DNA from 4 places in the Exiguobacterium sp. B2(2022) genome. Region 4 is predicted to be linked to each of the others. Evidence: riboswitches for the same ligand, from Rfam matches in the RefSeq annotation. Region 4 holds a riboswitch; each other region holds the start of a gene.
What was found. Region 4 has a riboswitch for S-adenosylmethionine ahead of metK (methionine adenosyltransferase). Riboswitches for the same ligand answer to the same signal wherever they lie in the genome.
Positions count from the first base shown of each region.

Region 1: it holds a riboswitch for S-adenosylmethionine, as region 4 does, so the genes downstream of both, ON063_RS02890 (aminotransferase class I/II-fold pyridoxal phosphate-dependent enzyme) here and metK (methionine adenosyltransferase) in region 4, are expected to answer to the same signal.
Region 2: it holds a riboswitch for S-adenosylmethionine, as region 4 does, so the genes downstream of both, ON063_RS03465 (methionine ABC transporter ATP-binding protein) here and metK (methionine adenosyltransferase) in region 4, are expected to answer to the same signal.
Region 3: it holds a riboswitch for S-adenosylmethionine, as region 4 does, so the genes downstream of both, ON063_RS08940 (2,3-diketo-5-methylthiopentyl-1-phosphate enolase) here and metK (methionine adenosyltransferase) in region 4, are expected to answer to the same signal.

Region 1 is NZ_JAPEHX010000009.1:3,116-8,170, forward strand. Features, by position in the region: partial or broken gene ON063_RS02875 (peptide MFS transporter) at 1-535, opposite strand, end outside; gene ON063_RS02880 (MDR family MFS transporter) at 681-1,925, opposite strand; gene ON063_RS02885 (AI-2E family transporter) at 2,195-3,295, opposite strand; SAM riboswitch class I at 3,454-3,553, shown strand; gene ON063_RS02890 (aminotransferase class I/II-fold pyridoxal phosphate-dependent enzyme) at 3,632-4,807, shown strand; gene ON063_RS02895 (iron-containing alcohol dehydrogenase) at 4,804-5,055, shown strand, end outside.
Region 2 is NZ_JAPEHX010000011.1:17,688-22,742, forward strand. Features, by position in the region: gene ON063_RS03455 (MetQ/NlpA family ABC transporter substrate-binding protein) at 98-931, opposite strand; gene ON063_RS03460 (methionine ABC transporter permease) at 962-1,624, opposite strand; gene ON063_RS03465 (methionine ABC transporter ATP-binding protein) at 1,614-2,642, opposite strand; SAM riboswitch class I at 2,780-2,886, opposite strand; gene ON063_RS03470 (thioredoxin family protein) at 3,337-3,594, opposite strand; gene ON063_RS03475 (PTS transporter subunit IIC) at 3,775-4,830, shown strand; gene gcvH (glycine cleavage system protein GcvH) at 4,876-5,055, opposite strand, start outside.
Region 3 is NZ_JAPEHX010000037.1:17,162-22,216, forward strand. Features, by position in the region: gene ON063_RS08920 (DUF4188 domain-containing protein) at 1-451, shown strand, start outside; gene ON063_RS08925 (cupin domain-containing protein) at 470-1,003, opposite strand; gene ON063_RS08930 (methylthioribulose 1-phosphate dehydratase) at 1,017-1,634, opposite strand; gene ON063_RS08935 (2-hydroxy-3-keto-5-methylthiopentenyl-1-phosphate phosphatase) at 1,631-2,281, opposite strand; gene ON063_RS08940 (2,3-diketo-5-methylthiopentyl-1-phosphate enolase) at 2,278-3,432, opposite strand; SAM riboswitch class I at 3,503-3,604, opposite strand; SAM riboswitch class I at 3,810-3,912, shown strand; gene mtnK (S-methyl-5-thioribose kinase) at 3,995-5,055, shown strand, end outside.
Region 4 is NZ_JAPEHX010000025.1:2,287-7,341, forward strand. Features, by position in the region: gene ON063_RS06665 (hypothetical protein) at 1-474, shown strand, start outside; gene metK (methionine adenosyltransferase) at 497-1,705, opposite strand; SAM riboswitch class I at 1,838-1,957, opposite strand; gene pckA (phosphoenolpyruvate carboxykinase (ATP)) at 2,263-3,834, shown strand; gene ON063_RS06680 (alpha/beta hydrolase family protein) at 3,858-4,622, opposite strand; gene ytkD (RNA deprotection pyrophosphohydrolase) at 4,603-5,055, opposite strand, start outside.

The DNA.
Region 1 (5,055 bases), on a different contig from region 4:
GAACCCGTAATCTTTTTGTACTTGTCCAACGATCAGAGGCGAAATGAATGCGCCTAAGTTGATCCCCATGTAAAAGATACTGAATCCAGCGTCGCGACGGCGATCCGTTTCGCTATACATATCTCCTACGATGCTTGATACGTTCGGTTTCAATAAACCTGTACCAATAACAATCAAAAACGACGCTACCTGGAATCGAGAGGACGATGTGCCCGAGCATGATGAACACACCACCGTAGAAGACCGCACGTGACGTCCCGAATACTCTGTCCGCAAGCCATCCCCCAATGACCCCTGACATATAAACGAGCGCACCATAGACGGACATGATGGACAGCGCGACATTACGGTCGAGCCCGAGTCCACCTTCAGAAACCTCATAGTACATATAGAATACGAGGATGGCCCGCATGCCATAGTACGAGAAACGTTCCCAAAACTCCGTGAAGAATAGGGTGAACAACCCTTTCGGTTGTCCGAAGAAGCCTTTTTGTGGAACACTGTCCACGATTGTCTGTTTATCGATCCTTTCCATGAAAGATCCCTCCTTAACCGTTTTATCATAAAAAGGATTATTATGATTGTAAAGTGAATTGAATGATAATTTCAAATTTTAATAAGAATGAAAAGAATGAAAAGACCACACTTTCTAAAAAACAGAGAGTGTGGTCAATGAGTGATTACGCGGATTTTTGCTTTGCTTCTGTCGCTTGAACGTGACGTCCGAGTTGCCAGTAAATAATACCTGACAGACAGCTCGCGCCGCCGATCAAAATCAGTGCGATATGCCCGGCACGATGATCGAAGAAGACGCTTGCGATAATCGGTGCCGTCACACCGCCGATCAGCCACTGGACACTCGCAGCCCCATTGTAGGCGCCGCGCATGTTCTCTGGCGCAATCAAGGCGATGAATGTCTGTTGGACAGGGGACATGATCATCTCGCCAAACGTGTAAAACGCGTAGACGGCGAGTAAAATCCCGACGAGTGGGAGATAAGGAACGTCGAGAGCGTACAATGCTCTCGGGACGATTGCAATCAAGACCATCCCAATCCCGAATACGGTAGCTCCAGCAAACATGACTTTCCCAAAAGGCTTATTCCCAAGCTTCGATGCAATCGGGAACTGGAAAAGAACGACGAGAATCCCGTTAAGTGCCAACAGGTAAGGGAATGGGTTTTGTTGATCCGTATACGTCGGGAGCGACTCTTTCAAAAAGAGCGGCAACATACTTTCGACGACCGAGAACCCCATTGATATGAATATACCCGCAAAGATAAAGATCAGAAACACGCGGTCGTTATAGAATACGCGCAACACTTCACGGTTGCTCGGGGTCTCATCTTCCGTGAACTCCGGCAACGACTCGTGAATAAATGCCCCAAGCACGAGGGCATATAATCCAAAGATGAAAGCAGCCGCAAAGAAAATGAGCTCCCTGTCGATAAACAGTACCGCACTCCCGAGAAGCGGTCCGAATGCGGCTCCGATGTTATGCCCCATTCGTAAGAGGCCGAACGCCTCGTTCATATGCTCGGGTTCCGTGACATCAGCGACCATTGCACTGGCAGCGGGGTGGAACAATGAATTGGTCAAGCCGAGCATGGCATTGAGTAAGAGCAACGGCCAAAACGAGTCGGCGAACGCAAAACCGATGAGGGCGAGCGCGTCACCAACGATGGCGATCATCATGATTGGTTTGCGTCCGTATAGATCAGCAAGCCGTCCCCCAATCATCGAGCCGAGGAGCGCCATGATTGGTCCCGTCGCCATGATGATTCCGACTTGAAGATAGCTGTCTAACTGGTCACTATAATAAAGGACTAAGAATGGGGCAATCATGAACATCATGATTCCCGTGATCGTTTCTCCTAAGAAACGTATCCAAATGTTGCGGTCGAGTTGCTTGAGTGATTGAAACATACAGGTCACCTGCTTTATTTAATTTTAGACACAAAAGGGACGTCATATGCATGAAGGCATACGACGTCCCACGTTGTTTATGCATGCCTAGTTAGGCAGGCGTCTTAGATATGAATCAATCGAAGAGGTGCCTGCCAATCAGTATGAACTTGAATGAATGGTTTCGAAGATACTACTGACATGGGAACCTCTCCTTTCTGTTAATTGTTGTTCTTCTCTTCAACTGTATGACACATTTCATCAATGTGTCAACAAATTATTGGGAGGATTTAGAGTAATTCATTTAAATTTTTTCGATTCAAACGATAATCAATCAGTCTAGACAAGACGACTTGAATCATCGCCGTGATCGGGACACTCACAAACATGCCGACGAGACCGAATAGACTTCCTCCGATGATAATCGATGTGATGACCCAAAACGGAGTGATTCCGACGCTGTCACCCAAAATCTTCGGCCCGAGCCATAACCCGTCAAATTGCTGCAACAAGAAGATGAACAAGAGCACCAATACGGCGGTGAACGGATCATAGAAGTAAGTGATGATAAACGCTGGGATCATCCCCAGTAGCGGACCGACGTATGGGATAAAATTGAGCACCCCGACGATGACACCAAGAAGTAACGCGTATGGCGCCCCGATGATTAAGAGTCCGATGACAGCGAGAACACCGATGATCAGACAATCGAGTGATTTACCGATGATGTATCGTTTAAAAATGTAGTCCATCTCCTGAAAGATATCGATTGTCGTCTTCGCAGTGCCCACTGGTAAGAGCGCGTAGAGAAGGCGTTTGAACATGCGAGCGAAGACTTCTTTGTCTTTTAACAGATAGATGGAGATGACAATCCCAATCAAGAAGTTGATCAATGTCATCGTGAAACTAGAGACATAACTGACAGAAGAGAGGACGGCCGTCTCGACCCATCCGGAATAACGATCCTCGAAGCGTGCAAAATCAATCGCCTGGGCGATCGTCGCATTATAGTCTTTCAAGTAATTGTTTACATCACCTAAGAACGCATCGATTTGACGGATGTAGACGGGTAACTCCTCGATGAGTGATGAAAGACTCGAGTAGATCCGCGGGAACAACGTGACGACGGAGATCGCTAAAATCCCGATAAACGTGATATAGACGATGAGCAGACCTTGATATCGCTTCAAATGGAACCGTTCTTCAATATAAGAGAGTACGGTGTTGAGTAACAAAGCGATGGCAATCCCCATGATGATCGGGGTCAGTAACTGAAACGTGTACTGCAAAACACGTGAGATGGTATCCGGTTCACTGATGACCCGCCATAAGACGAGTAAAATCAGACCGATCACACTGAGTTTCCAAATAAGTTGACGATTAAGCTCCAATGCTCTATCCCCTCATACAAATATAATTTTTCTACTCTTTTACTATGAATGTTTTTTGAAAAGGATTCAATAGATGTTCACTTTGAAAAAAATGTTTGACACCGTTGGAAATGTCTGGTTAACTTAGGGACATACAAAAATTACATAGCGAATAACACTTTCTATCAAGAGAAGCGGAGGGACTGGCCCGATGAAGCTTCAGCAACAGATTGCAAAATACTGTGCTAATTCCAGCAAGGTGACCTTGAGAGATGGGAAGGTGGTTGACTACATACGTCTGTATTGAGCACCCCTTTCCTCAGAAAGGGGTGTTTTTTCGTATCAGGAGGAAGAATCATGGCAGACAGACGTTCACAATTATTAAAATCTTTACCGACGCAACACTTCGTCGGATTAGCAGAAGAGGTCGCAGCGGTAGAGGCAAGCGGGAAGAGCGTCATCCGACTCGGGCAAGGGACACCCGATTTACCGACGCCCGCTCCAATCTGTGAGGCGCTCGAACGTGCCCTCACGGACCCGACCACACACCAATACGGTCCATTTCGAGGACAGACCCGATTGAAACAGGCGGTCGCATCATTTTACTCTCGTGAATATGGTGTCGAACTCGACCCGGAACGAGAAGTCGCCATCTTGATTGGTAGTAAATCAGGTTTGATCACACTCCCACAATGCCTTCTCGAACCAGGTGACGGGATTTTGCTCCCGAACCCGGGTTACCCGGATTACATCTCTGGAGCGAGGCTCGCAGGTGCGGAAATCATCGATTTGACGCTAAAAGAGGAACATGGCTTTCTTCCGAACTATTCAACACTCGATCCGTGCCATGCGAAACTCATGTATTTGAACTACCCGAGCAATCCGACTGGGGCTGTCGCAACACCAGCATTCTTTGAAGAGACCGTCGCGTTTGCGAAAAAGCATGATGTGATGGTCGTCCACGATTTCGCTTATGGAAGCATTGGGTTCGACGGTTATGTTCCACCGAGCTTCCTGCAGGCAGATGGTGCGAAAGATATTGGAATTGAAGTATACACGATGTCGAAGGCGTTCAATATGTCAGGGTGGCGTGTCGCGTTCGCGGTCGGAAATGCCGATATCATCGAAGCCATCAACACATATCAAGATCACGTCCACGTCTCTGTCTTCTCGGCCATTCAAGAGGCAGCGATCGTGGCATTAGAATCCCCGCGTGACTTACGTGACGACCTAGCCTCACTTTACGAAACAAGACGAAACCGATTGATTAATGGGTTACGCCGGGCGGGGTGGGAGATTGAGGCACCAAAGGGTTCGTTCTTTGTATGGGCGAAAGTACCTGAGGGGGATGCAAAATCGTTCTCGACAAAGTTACTCCACGAGGCGGGAGTCGCCGTCACACCAGGCTACTTCTTCGGAACAGAGGGAGAGCACCACATCCGTTTCGGTCTCGTATCGTCTGAACAGAAGATTGATGAAGCGGTAGAACGGATTGAGAGACTGTTTGCAGCCTATGAGGAGGTACATTTGTGATTCGTCAGGCCGTGCTCGAATATGACCATTCGCATAATGCGCTCGAGGACCTTCATACGTTGATTGGGAATCGGGAGGCACTCGTTTTGAGAGGATTGAACGGATACGGTGAAGCGGTTCGCGTGTTCCCTCGTCTAGCAGAAATTCCGAGTGTACGATTTTACGGTGAATGTTCAGACGAAGAAGTAAATCGTTTGAATGCCTATCGACCAGACGTATGGATTGCCGTCGGCGGAGGTAAATTGATT
Region 2 (5,055 bases), on a different contig from region 4:
AATCCCCCCTTTTCTTTCATATATGTAGTGTACTTCTCTTTATGAAAGAACACTAGACAAAAAAAGACCCAGGGGATGACCCCTGAGTCGAGATTGCTTATTGTTGTACCGGTACGACTGCACCTTTGTATTCGTCCAAGATCCACTGTTGTGTCTCTTCAGAAGTCAATACTTCGAGAAGTGCCTTGACGCGCTCATCTTCTTCGTCTCCTTCACGTGTGACGATCAAGTTGACGTATGGTGAGTCTTCGCCTTCAAGTGCGATGGCATCTTCAAGTGGGTTGAGGCCTGCATCGATCGCGTAGTTCGTGTTGATGAGGACCGCATCGCCTTCTCCGTTGTTGTAAGCTGTCGGAAGAAGTGCTGCTTCAACGTCCGTCTTAAATTTCAAGTTTTTCGGGTTATCAACGATGTCAGAGACTGTCGCATCGACTGTCTTGCCTTCAGCAAGTGTGATGAGACCTTCTGATTGGAGCATCGTGAGGATACGTCCGTGGTCAGCAACCGATGAACTCATGATGATTTCCGCACCTTCAGGAAGTTCGTCGAGCGATTTGTAGTCTTGTGAGTAGACACCGATTGGCTCAATGTGAACGCCACCCGCAGATGCGAATTTATAGTCTTTGTTTTCAGCCATTTGTGATTTGAGGTATGGCTCATGTTGGAAGTAGTTCGCATCAAGCTCACCACTTGCGAGCGTCTTGTTCGGAAGCACGTAGTCTTGGAACTTCTTGATTTCGAGTTTGTAGCCCTTTGCTTCATATTCTTCTTGTACGTGCTCTAAAATCTCAGCGTGCGGTACGTTCGACGCACCGACAACCAATGTTTTTTCATCGCCAGAACCTGTTTCTGCCTCTTCCCCGCCGCAAGCCGCGAGAACTGTGAATGCTGATAAAGCTGTCAATCCGAGTACTGTTTTCCAAGTTTTCATTATGAATCCCTCCAAATGGTGTATGTGTAATTAAGCTGAACGTTTATCAATTTTTGTGACGAGTCGGTCACCGATGAACTGGATGACGAACACGATGATCAAGATGAGCACCGTCGCCACGAACGTGACGTCGTTTTGTGAGCGTTGGAACCCTTCCAAGAAGGCCAAGTTCCCGAGTCCGCCGCCTCCGACGACACCGGCCATCGCCGTATAACCGACGATTGCCACAATGGTCACCGTGAGTCCTGAAACGATTGCCGGAAGTGCTTCCGGAATCAACACTTTATAAATGATTTGCCATTTCGTCGCGCCCATCGATTCCGCTGCCTCGATGACACCGCGGTCGACTTCACGAAGGGCAAGTTCGACCATACGGGCGTAGAACGGTGCAGCTCCGATGATAAGTGCCGGAAGCGCCGCCGTCGAACCGAGCATCGTACCGAGCAGGAACAACGTGAACGGGATGAGTAAGATGATTAAGATGATGAACGGGATCGAACGGAACACGTTGACGATCGCGCTGACGAAGACGTAAATCGGACGATTCTTCAATAATAGCGATTCGTTTGTAATATAAAGAATCAAACCTAAAGCGAGTCCAATCACAAACGTCGCGACACCCGCGACGAGCGTCATGTATAACGTCTCCCATGTCTGTTCCATCATGATTTGCCAGTCTACGTTAGGAAACATCGCTTTCCACCTCCACTTCTACTGATTGCGAACGAATCGACGCGATGGCGCGTTCGATTTCTCGTGCTTCCCCAATCAATTGGATGAATAGCGTGCCGAGCGCACCGACTTGTGACTGAGTCACGTTCCCGCCGATGATGTTGAATCCGATGTCGTGCGTCTTAAGGACGTCAGACAAAATCGGCTGTTCTGCCGTTTCGTTCAAGAATTTCAATTTGACGATTTGCCCACTCGGATAGCGTGCTTTCAAATGTTCGAACGTGAGCGACAGATCGTCGACCGCCCCGATTTGCTTGACGAATTCTTTCGTGATCGGCTGCTCCGGATGTTGGAACACGTCAGAGACTTGACCTGTCTCAACGACTTTCCCTGCCTCCATCACGGCGACGCGATGACAAATCTTTTGGATGACGTGCATCTCATGTGTGATGAGGACGATTGTCAATCCGAGCTTCTTATTGATGCTGACGAGCAGTTCAAGAATCGAATCCGTCGTCTTCGGGTCGAGCGCGCTTGTCGCTTCGTCACAGAGGAGCACCTCTGGATTTGTAGCGAGCGCGCGGGCAATCCCGACTCGCTGTTTTTGACCGCCCGATAATTGTGACGGATAGCTGTCTTCGCGACCTGATAGTCCGACGAGCTCGACGAGTTCTTGAACCCGACGCTTCCGCTCACTTGCCGGAACCCCGATCAATTCGAGTGGGAAGCTGATGTTTTCTGCGACCGTGCGCGACCACAGAAGGTTAAAGTGCTGGAAGACCATCGAGACGTTCTTGCGAACCCCTCGTAATTCTTTCGGGCTGAGCTTCGTGAGCTCACTCCCGGCGACCTCGATTTCACCGCTAGACGGTGATTCGAGACGGTTGAGCAATCGGATGAGCGTCGACTTTCCCGCCCCCGAATATCCGATTATTCCAAAAATTTCACCGCGATCAATCGTTAGTGATACATCATCGACCGCCTGGACACGACCATTTTTCGTATCGAACCATTTGGCGACGTTTCGTAATTGAATCAATACATTTCCCTCCTGACAACAAAAAAAGCGCGCACGTTTGAGCAAACGTGCGCACTTTATCGTACGGACAACGATTGCTCTCATCTGTCAAGGTTTCTTGAGCAAACGTGCGCACTTTATCGTACGGACAACGATTGCTCTCATCTGTCAAGGTTTCTCACCTTGCTGGAATTAGCACCATTTCGGATTGCTCCGCGGTTGCTGGGCGTCATAGGGCCAGTCCCTCAGCCTCTCTTGATAAGAGTGTTGTGTATTCGATTAGCTTTATCATAGCGACAGCTTTTTCTGCTGTCAAATCATTTTTTCAAAAAAATCAAAAAAAGGTGCCGTCCGAGGACGACACAGAACGTAGCACCTTGAGTCACGGAAGGACAGCCCATAGATGAAAATCTTTTGCCCGTTCAAGATTTACATCCTTATATGGGGGAGATTCACCAATCATCACTCGATCTTGACTTGGACCGTGCGATTATACGGAACGTCTTTCTTCGCTTGATTTTTTTGGGGGACAATCGAAGGGAAGACTGACGTGTATTCGTATAAAGGTAGCAGCGGCTTCACCAAAACGTCTTGATGTCGGGAATATCGCGTCCTATTTTGTGTTCAAGTAAGATGTTGTAATGAATATACCATTCGTGAACTTTCTGTGTCAACTGATTATTTAAAATTTTCAGATTATTCTAATGTTCCTCTCTCACTTCACGAAAGAGAGGACGTGTTGAACGTTTTGAAAGGCGTAAAGACGATCCCGAACCTCGCCATTTTCAAGCTTTAACAGCGCTGGGACACTCATCACCTGATAAGCTTCAAGCTCGTTTGGGATATAGTTCGCATCGCGTTTTTCAATCTGAATTTCAGGGTCGACCGCCTCGACGACCGTCAACATTTTCTCCGCGACAGCGCATGTACCACACATCGGGGCGTATATATATAAGAATCCGTCTGTAATCATTTTTCTCACCTCTCCTGTCATTATAATGGTCGTTCGAGTCCCGTTCAAAAATCGTGCTCTCGTGAAATTTCAGAATTTTTCAATGATTCTCTTGACTCTTCTGTCGGATAGGAATAATATGGGTTCTAACTTTATCGCTTTTGTACATAACAGCAAAGAAGAAGGACAGGTGAATGAATGATGACGGAACAGGCAACAGGTACGACAAAGCAATTTACGATGAACGTCTTAAACGGTCTCAGTATGGCGATTCTGATCGCCCTCATCCCGAGCGCGCTGCTCGGTGAACTCACGAAAGCTATACTCCCTTATTTTCCGTCTCTTCAATTCATATTGGATGCGACGACGATTGCGATGCGACTCCTCCCGGCCATTATCGGTCTTGCCGTCGCGATGCAGTTCGGACGATCGATTTTAGAGGCTGGAACAATCGCCATCGCAACCTATGTCGGCAGTGGCGCCGTTCGAATTAACGAAGGTGCGTTCGTGATGGCCGAAATCGGTGACGTGATCACAGCCGGTGTGACCGCTGCGATCGCTACGATTCTTGTCATGAAGCTCGCTCCCCACTTGAAGACGTATACGGTCATCGTCATGCCGATGACAGTCATTGTCGTCGCAGGGGGCATCGGTGCCTTCTTATTGACGTATATCTCACAGATCACGACATACATCGGATACCTCATCATGACGATGACGGATCTTCAACCGGTTCTCATGGGCATCTTGATCGCGATGGCGTTCTCGCTCATCATCGTCTCGCCGATTTCGACTGTCGGAATCGCGACCGCGATTAGCCTATCAGGCGTTGCGGCCGGTGCGGCAAACCTCGGCGTCGTCGCCGCTGGATTCGGTCTCGCCATCGCAGGGTGGCAGGCGAACGCGACCGGGACATCGATCGCCCACTTCCTCGGGTCACCGAAGATTCAAATGGCGAACTTTGTCCGACGCCCGATTATGATGCTTCCGATTTTGGCGAATGCGGCCATCCTCGGTGCGCTCGCTGGTATATTAAGAATCGAGGGAACTCCAATCAGTGCAGGGTTTGGCGTATCTGGACTCATTGGACCGGTAAATGCGCTACATCTCATGCCGGGCGGATTCGCCTTGTTCAACGTGCTTCTTGTGATCGTCTTGTTCGGGCTTATTCCAGTCGGACTCGGGATTTTCTTCTATCGTGTGTTCGAACGGGCGACGCTCGTTAAATCGGATCATTACCGACTCGATTTCGAGTAAACATATAAAAAACCGGCTTCTCCAATCAGGAGAGGCCGGTTTTACTTATCCTTGAATCATCGCTTCATATTCTTCTGCAGACATGAGCTTGTCGAGGTCTGACTCTTCCGTCAACTCAACTTCGATCATCCATGCATTTTCAAACGGTGACTCGTTGACGAGTTCTGGAGAATCGGCAAGGTCCTCGTTTACTGCTGTGATGCGTCCTGATACTGGCGCATACAA
Region 3 (5,055 bases), on a different contig from region 4:
AGTGGTAGTGTTTGTCATTGGCTTACGAGTGAATCGTTTGCGATCGATTCGAAAATGGTGGCCGGTCTTCAATGCCATGCCGGCCATGCTGAAAGAACTGTATACACAAAAGGAACTTGGCTTTCTATCACATGACTTGACGATTGGCTGGCGCTCGGTCACGTTGATTCAATATTGGCGGTCAACAGATGAATTACTCGACTATGCCCACGGGAAAACGCATCTTGAAGCTTGGAAATCATTCAATCAAAAGGCAAGAGCGACGGATGTCGTTGGTATTTTCCACGAAACGTACGCGGTGAGTAATTATGAGACGATGTACGTCAATCTGCCAGACCGTGGTCTCGGTAAAGCGCTTGGTACTGTGGATGTAGGCAAAGGAAGAAATTCGGCAAAAGAGCGATTGGATGAACGGTCTTTACACAAGCAAAAGCAACGGACAGATGCATGACGCACCTGCCCGTTTTTATTATGCATTCACATTTTCTTTGTCGTAGATCGGCACCCAGCCCTCGGTCGTCACGAAAATACGAACGGCGACGACTTGGCGGTCTTCTTGCAACGTAAAGTAATGACGCGTGTTGACCGGCACCGAGATGAGGTCACCCGGATTGAGCTCGATATTAAAGTATCCGCGCTCTGCATCGTCAATCGCAAAGATGCCGTGACCACTGACGATGAAGCGAACCTCGTCGTCCGTATGGTGATGTTCTTTTTGGAAGTTGACGAGCAATTCGTCTAAGTTTGGCGTCGCATCAGACAAGGAAATAACGTCAGCCGTTTGATAACCACGTCGCGTCGATACGTCTTGAATTTCGTCTTGGAACGTCGATAAAATGACAGCTTTGTCTTCATCTGTCAGTTGATAGTTTTCTTGAAGGGAAGCTGGTAATTTCGCGATATCCCATGCTTCGTAAAGGATGCCTCGTGAGTCTAAAAAGTCACGTACCTCTTGTTGATCACTGACACGTTCTTCGGTTTGTTGAAAATAAATTGTTGCCATGTTGAATTCCTCCTTATGAATGGACGCCTAAGGCGCGTAATTTTAATGAGTAGCTAAATAAAAATTCATATGCTTCTAAATAACGTTTTGCTGCAGCGGGCGTCTCCCCCCAAACGGTAATCCCGTGGTTCCGGATGAGGACGGCACCGGCATCGCTTGTGACATGTGGGGCAAATGCACGGGCGAGTGTCGGGATATCCGCATGGTTCTCGATGATGGGGATTTGGACGCTTGCCGTTTCCTCCCAATAGCCGAGTGCCTTTATGATTTCTTGACCCGTGAACGTGACATGTCCGTTCGTCGCGTAAAGCTCTGAGATGACGTTGTTGTCGACCGTGTGCACGTGAAGGGAACAGGTTGCGTTCGTCTTGTTAAAGATTTCGACGTGTAGCAACGTCTCCGCGGACGGTTTGCCTGTTTGCTCTCCAATCAATTGACCGGTCGCATCGACGAGGACGAAGTCTTCATCCGTACGCTTCCGTTTATCACGACCACTTGCTGTCACGAGGAACGTCAACGGGTCGTCCGATACGCGAATCGCCAAGTTGCCACTCGTCCCAGGGAACCAGTCCCTTGCGGCAAGCTCGTCTTTAATGTCGGCAAGTTCAATCCATCGTTCTTTTACGGTCATACGTTCACTCCTTTCATGTGAGCTGAAATGTCATAGAATGTCTCGAACGGAACATAGTGGAGGCCTTCCGCCTCGCATAGCGAAATCAGTTGACCGCGCGCATACACGACGTCGGCACGTTTGGCGATTTCAAAATCGGTGACGGAGTCCCCGATGACAATCAACGTGTCGGTAGGTGCGACAATCTGTCGGGCAATCGTCGGTTTGCAACATCCGCAATCGTTCGAACAATGGGCATCACATGAATGAGGCCATGTAACGCGCGCTGTCGCTTCTGAAAAATCAACGTGATTGCAGTAGATGTGTTCCGGTGCGACATGACCTCCTAGAATCGGATGGACGAAAAAGTCCATGCCCCCACTGACGACATCAAACCGAAAGCCGTGCGACTGGGTCTCTTGCAAAAACTCGACAAACCCCGCTCGAAGCGTGATGGTCGACTGAAGAAACTCACGATACCGCTCTTGCTGGTTACTCGGGAGCAGGCTGAACATCTGACCGACGCCTTCTCGAATGGAGAGCGTTCGGTTCAAAACACCATCTTTGAGTTCGACCCATTCAGGTGGGGCGAAGCGTCGCATCAACGCGATGATGTTATCTTCTTCCGTGATGGTTCCGTCGAAATCACAGATGACGTGCGTACTCATCGCGCACCCCACGCATTCAGCGCAGTCGATAACGCATCGGTCTCGCTCGTTTTACCGATTGCCTGATCGATTGCTTGGCGGAATGCCCTCGCACCGGCAACCGCACCGTCGGGATGCCCATGAATCCCACCGCCTGCATTGATGACGACATCCGTTCCGAAGTCACGAATCAAATCCGGAACGAGTCTTGGGTGAATCCCGGCAGACGGGACCGTCAGAATCGGTTTCGTCCAATGGGATTCCGTCGCATACGTTTGAATCTGTTGTGTTTCGTCTTTCGGTGTCGAGAGTGAACCATATGGCGACGGGAAGAGCGTCAAGTCCGCCCCGGCGAGTCGAATCAGTTTCCCGAAAAGGAGGGAATGACGAATCGATCCGGTCAACGCTCCCGCGAAAGCGGGATGTGCCAAAATCGGGACGTGAATCTCAGGGTCTTTGGCGAGCTCTCGTAACGCATCGAGCCCGTACGTATACACATTGAACAACAGTGCGGTCGCGCCTGCCTCGATCAAACGTTTTGCCTGGTCGCGTAAGGTGAAAACGGGTCCGCTCAACGTGACGGCGTATAGAACGGAACGACCCGTCAGTTCTTGATGTTCTTGAATGATCGATGCCCCGACCCGTGCCCGTTCGATCGATGGGGTGAGCGGGTTGTCATATAAAATCTCATCGTCTTTCACGAGATCGATGCCACCTGCAAACTGGTCACGAAGTTGTGTCGCCAAAAAATCAAGGTCACGCCCGATGACGCCTTTGAAGATGCTCATGGCGAGCGGTCGGTCGTGTACTTGAAGGATGTTGCGGACACCTTCGACGCCGAATGCGGCACCCGGAAAGTCCGATGCGAGCTCATTCGGGAACGATAGGTCGACAAATTGGACGTTTGGGTCGAGCGACAGTTTTCCGAATGTCGTCGTCAGAATGGACGAGAAGTCCGGCGTCACATTATGTAGCGGGTAACGAATCGAGAAACGACTCGTCGTTTCCTGTTGGGAGGTATCGATGACCTCGCCACGGAACGCCTGTAGTTGATGCTGTTCGAGATGGTTCAATTCGGTCCATGTTCCGACGGTCAGCTCATGTGCGATTTTCTCAGCCACGCGTTCGACGTGATCGGTATGTTTGATTTCATAAGTTGCGATGATTCCCATAAGTTCCTCCTTTCAGGTCAAACAAAAAATGACCTCATGCCAAGGCAAGAGGTCATTCGAAAACAATGAACTCTTATCTCTCAGCGATAGCTGCAAGAATTAGCACCGTGCCATTTCTGGTCGGTTGCTGCGACATCATCGGGCTTGTCCCTCCGTCTGCTCTTGATAAGAATAGTTGTGAAGTTGTGAAATTTAATTGAATTTTTACATAGAATCGCTCACTCGTCAATTCCTTTTTTTGAGAAAAAAAGTTTTAAAATAATGTTTCTATATATGCGTGTCAAAAATAGGGAGTCGACCGAAAATAGAGGATTGACAACTAGCGTGCCTAGTCCGTAATATTCGTCTCAACACGTCAAACACAATTACATCATTTACTCTTATCGCGAGTTGGCAGAGGGAATTGGCCCTAAGACGCCGCAGCAACCGACCATTTGGCACGGTGCTACATCCACCAGACATATGTCTGAAAGATGAGAGGAACAACCAATTTGGGTGTGCCTCTTTCTCGCGGAGAAAGGGGCTTTTTTCATGCATAGATTCAAGAAAGGGGAAAATCATCATGGCTTATGAGGCGTTTACAGAACAAAGTGTCGTCGAACACGTTCGACAGTTGGGGTTACTAGAAGAGGGGATTGCAGAATGTGAGGAAATCGGAGATGGAAATTTAAATCTCGTCTTTCGCATTCGTCAAGGAGAAACGTCATTGATCGTGAAACAGGCGTTACCGTATGCAAAAGTCGTGGGAGAGAGCTGGCCACTCACGCTCGACCGTTCGTGGATTGAACAACTGGCACTCCGTGAGTTTTCAAGAGTCGTACCGCAATTCGTACCGGATGTAATCGGGAGCGATCGTGAACTTGCCTATACGATTTTGGAAGATTTGTCAGCGTTTGAAATCGTCCGGACGGGCTTCCTAAAAGGAGAGAGCTATCCGAATTTGGCGCGTCACGTCGGTACATTCCTCGGTGAAACGTTGTTTGCGACGTCTGACTATGCGAACGGACCGCTCGCCAAGAAACAAATCGAAAAAGAGTATTACAATCCAGAGCTATGCGACATCACGGAAAAGCTGATTTTCACCGACCCGTATCGTGATGCAGAATCGAATCAAATCGAAGCGACCCTTCGTCCGGACGTGGAACAACTGTGGTCAGACCTCGCCTTGAAAATTGAAGTGACGAAATTGAAGGTCGGCTTCGTGACAAAACATGAAGCGTTGCTACATGGAGATTTACATACAGGAAGCATTTTTGCGACGCGTCAAGAAACGAAAATCATCGATCCTGAGTTTGCGTTTTACGGCCCATTCGGTTTTGACATCGGTCAAATCATTGCCCATCTGGTGTTCTCGACATATGCGCATCCGTTGAAGCGGTTCGAACGCTTCACAGAAGTGCTCACTGTTTGGGAGACGTTCGAGAAAACGTTCCGTACACGCTTCACACAGGCGGTCGAACCGTTCAACACAGTAGGATTCGTGGACGAACTGTTGCCATCGATTTTGAGTGATGCGATCGGCTACGCAGGCTGCGAATTGATTCGACGGACGGTCGGTCTAGCGGGCGTTGCTGACTTAGAAACATTACCAGACAACCTTCGGATCGAACGGAAACGTCACGC
Region 4 (5,055 bases):
CCGAACCGTCAATTTGATCAATTGGATGCTGGGGGACCAAAGATCAGCGTTGTGACCGGGATGTTACTCGGTGCCCTCGTCGGGGGTCTCCTCGCCTTACTTAGCTCCTCGAATCGAGAGCAGACGAAACAATCGCTTACGAATGCAAAATCTTCGGTCGGAGGCATCGTGAATGAGGTCAAACAAGATCCAGCCGGTAAGGCATCTCAAGTCATTGAACAAGTGAAGACCGCTTCTGGCAAGATTCAGGAAGTGACTACAGACGTTCAAAACGTATATGAAAAAGTCGTCGGAGAAGTCGATACGGTCAAAGAAGATGTCAATAAAATCGTCGAGACGGCCCAAGAAGCCAAATCAGATTTACAAGACATTGGTGAAAAAGTCGTCGAAGCGAAGGATACGGCGCTTGGACAAGAAACCACTTCGACTGAATCGACGTCGAATGACAATAAGCAGACACCACCAACGACTTGAACCTAAAAAAACGTTTTGTTGATTACGCGAAACGCTTCGCGCCTTCTTCAAGAACTGCTGCTTTATCTGTTTGCTCCCATGGGAGTTCGATATCTGTACGACCGAAGTGACCGTAAGCTGCTGTTTGCTTGTAGATTGGACGGCGAAGGTCAAGCATCTTGATGATGCCTGCTGGACGGAGGTCGAAGTTCTCACGAACGAGTTCAACGAGCTCTGTTTCGCTCAATTTACCAGTGCCGAACGTGTCGACAGCGATTGATACTGGATGTGCTACCCCAATCGCGTAAGCGAGTTGAACTTCTGCTTTATCCGCAAGTCCTGCTGCAACGATGTTTTTCGCTACATAACGAGCTGCGTATGCTGCTGAACGGTCAACTTTTGTAGGATCTTTACCAGAGAATGCGCCACCGCCGTGACGAGCGTATCCACCGTACGTGTCGACGATGATTTTACGTCCTGTAAGACCTGCATCTCCTTGTGGTCCACCGATTACGAAGCGACCAGTCGGGTTGATGAAGTATTTTGTTTCAGCATCGATGAGTTCAGCCGGGATGACTGCTTCGATGACATACTTTTTCAAGTCTTCTTGAATTTGCTCGAGCGTGATCTCTTCTGCGTGTTGTGTCGAGATGACGATTGTATCGATGCGAACAGGATTGTTGTTCTCATCGTACTCAACCGTTACTTGCGTCTTTCCATCGGGACGAAGGTAAGCAAGCGTACCGTTCTTACGAACTTCTGCAAGACGACGTGACAATTTGTGCGCCAATGAGATTGGAAGCGGCATGAGTTCTGGAGTCTCGTTTGTCGCATATCCGAACATGAGACCTTGGTCACCTGCACCGATTGCATCAAGTTCCTCTTCAGTCATCTGACCTTCACGTGCTTCAAGAGCTTGGTCGACACCTTGCGCAATGTCTACTGATTGCTCGTCAATCGACGTCAAGACGGCACATGTTTCCGCATCGAAACCATATTTCGCACGTGTGTATCCGATTTCACGGACTGTTTCACGGACAACTTTCGGGATATCCACGTAAGTTGACGTTGTGATTTCACCAGCTACGAGTACAAGACCTGTTGTGACAGACGTTTCTGCCGCAACACGGGCATTCGGGTCTTCCGCTAAAATGGCATCCAAAATCGAGTCAGAAATCTGATCACAAATTTTATCTGGATGTCCTTCAGTAACCGACTCTGAAGTAAAAAGTCGACGGTTCAATTTTGACATTCAAAAAACCTCCTATAATAAGGGTGATATGTGGACGGTACTCGTTCCCCTTACGCGTTGCTTTGGGACGGTAATGAAAAAAACCTCCCCCGATGACATACATGGGGAAAGGTTGAATCGTTCTTCCTTACCCTCTTATCGTTCGAAGCTAATGGCTTCGCTTCAGGATAGCACCTTTTCCGCATAAGACTTCATGTCGGACGGTTGCTGGGCTTCGTAGGGCCTTGTTCCCTCCACCGCTCAGAATAAGAGTATCCGTTACGAAAACCATCATATAAATGACGCTCGATTATGTCAAGGGAATCAGACGAATTCGTAAAATTTTTCACCGACTTGCAAAACATTTCTGTTTGTGAATCGACAAACATTTTTTTATTTCGTTTCTGTTTTTTAACACCTTGTGATAAGAGAATGTGATAAACTGTTTTTGTAAGAAAGGATACGCTTGTGTTTAATTAGTGTGTCACATATAATTAAAAATGTCATACTGATTAATCGTAATCGCGGAAGTATGCGGATTTCATCCACATCTATTTAGGGGAAAGGTGGGATTCAGGATGGCGACAACGCTCCTGAAAATCGAAGAATTAATTAATGGTGCCGACATGAAACGGAACTTGACGGTTCCAGAACTGGTGGAAGAAGCCATCCAAAATGGTGAAGGTGTACTGACAAAAGACGGGGCTTTATCTGTCAGCACGGGTGCTTTTACCGGACGGTCACCGAAAGACAAATTCGTCGTACAAGATGAAGTCAGCAACAACCTTGTCGATTGGGGAAAAGTGAACCAACCGATCGCGGAAGAGAAGTTTTCAGCACTTCTTGACAAAGTACTCAACCATTTAGAAAAGAAAGACAAACTTTATTACCTCGAAGCGTCTGCTGGTGCCGATGAGCACTATACGTTACCGGTCCGTGCCATTACAGAATATGCATGGCATAGTCTATTCGCAAAACAACTGTTTTTACGCGAATGGCCAACGAAAGGTGCGTTCGACCCGTTCACTGTAATTTATGCACCGAGTTATAAAGCCGACCCTGCAGTGGATGGCACGAACTCAGAGACGTTCATTCTCGTTTCATTCGCCAAGCGCACCATTCTGATCGGGGGAACAGAGTACGGTGGCGAAATTAAAAAATCAATCTTCTCCGTCATGAACTTCTTGTTACCTGAACAAAACGTCTTATCGATGCACTGTTCGGCAAACGTTAACGATGCAAATGAAACGGCACTCTTCTTCGGATTGTCGGGAACTGGGAAGACGACACTTTCAGCTGATCCACAGCGCCACTTAATCGGAGACGATGAGCATGGATGGTCACCGGATGGGGTCTTCAACATTGAAGGCGGTTGCTACGCGAAGACGATCAACTTGTCGCGTGAGAACGAACCGCAAATCTATGATGCGATCCGCTTCGGTTCATTGATTGAAAACGTCGTATTGAATGAAGATCGTACGCCGGACTACAAGAACATCTCCTTGACTGAAAATACGCGTGCAGCATATCCGATCGAATTCATCGACAACGCGATGCTCCCATCACGTGCCGGTCATCCAAATACGATCGTCTTCTTGACGGCCGATGCGTATGGTGTCTTGCCACCGATCAGCAAACTGACGAAAGAACAGGCGATGTATCACTTCTTGTCTGGTTACACGTCTAAGCTTGCTGGTACAGAGCGTGGTGTCACAGAACCACAAGCGACGTTCTCGACTTGCTTTGGTTCACCGTTCCTTCCGCTCGCTCCAGAGCGTTATGCGGATATGCTCGGTAAATTGATTGAAGAGCACGATGTAGATGTCTACCTCGTCAACACGGGCTGGACAGGTGGAGCATACGGCGAAGGTTCACGTATGAAACTCGCCTATACGCGTGCGATGGTCAATGCCGCCGTCAACGGCCAGCTCCGTGATGTCGAAACGATGAAACATGACATTTTCAATGTCGAGATTCCTGTAGCCATCGATGGTGTACCGAGCGACGTGCTCAATCCGCGAGATACGTGGAGCGACCCAGCTCGTTACGACGTCGAAGCAAAAGCACTCGCCATGAAATTTAAAGAAAACTTCACTCGCTTCACGAAAGCAAGTGAGTCCGTCATCGCAGCCGGACCACTCGTCATCTAACACAAAAGCACTGACTCGATTTTTTATCGAGTCAGTGCTTTTTCCTGTCGCAACATCCAATCCATCGCTTGTTCGGTCGTCTCCCATTTATCCCAAAACGGGAGCTGGTGACCGAACGGGAGCACCCAAAACTCTGCCTGTTCTCCTAATTTCTCGGCGACGGCTGTCGCATGACGTAAGCGAACTTGTTCATCGTCCGTACCGTGGATGAGCAGTGTCGGGGCGACCCATTCCTTGTAAAGCGGAGAACGATCGACATACGCAGATTCTGCAGACTCGGGGTCCCCACCCGTCATCCGACGTAACATCTTCCGCATCGAACGCTGTTCTTCATACGTCCACTCGAGGTTGGTCACGCCAGCCCATGAAGTAACCGTCGTGACCGGTCGTTCGGAAGCGAGCGAGAGGGCCATCATGCCCCCTCTTGAAAAGCCGAGGACGTGAACCGGTCGTCCACTCATGTGGACACGGTCGAATAGCGAGAGCACGTCCTCTAAGTCTTCTCCTCCAAAGTCTTCTTTTCCCGTCCCGCCGTGATTGCCACGATAGACCGGGGCGACGACATGAAAGCCCCGCGATGCAAACTGCATGAGACGTGGTAAACGAACATCCCCGATTCGCGCCGTTCCTCCTCGTAAGTACATCAACACTTGGCCATTTGATCGTTTCGGCTCAATCGAATACGCCACGACCTCTTCCCCATCTGTCGTCGTGTACCATCCTCGTGTCACTCGGTAACCCGCATAAGGTGGTAACACATCGATTCGGTCAAACCAGTTTTTGATCATAGAGAACCCTCATCGTTTCTGGTAGGACACGGTCTTTCATCATGAAGCTGTAGCGTGGATTGCGCAATAAGTTATCCGGCAAGGCATCGATCAGGACAGCCCCATCTGTCTCGTCAATGGCAGGATGATCCTCGAATCGCTCAATCTCCGCATAATAAATGTTTTTGATGACCGTATCACCTCTACCTAACACACGGTACTGTCCCAAATAGCGCAACGTTTTGACGACTCCACCGGTCTCTTCGTACACTTCCCGGATAGCGGCATCGTCCTCGTGTTCTCCTGGCTCGACTTTCCCTCCTGGAAACTCGAGTCCGCGCTGTTTATGCTTCGTCAATACCCACTTGTCTTCATATCGGGCGACGACCCAGACGTGGAGCGGCGTGTCTGAGAACGGATAATGGGTGAAGCTTAACTCGACTTGATTATGATA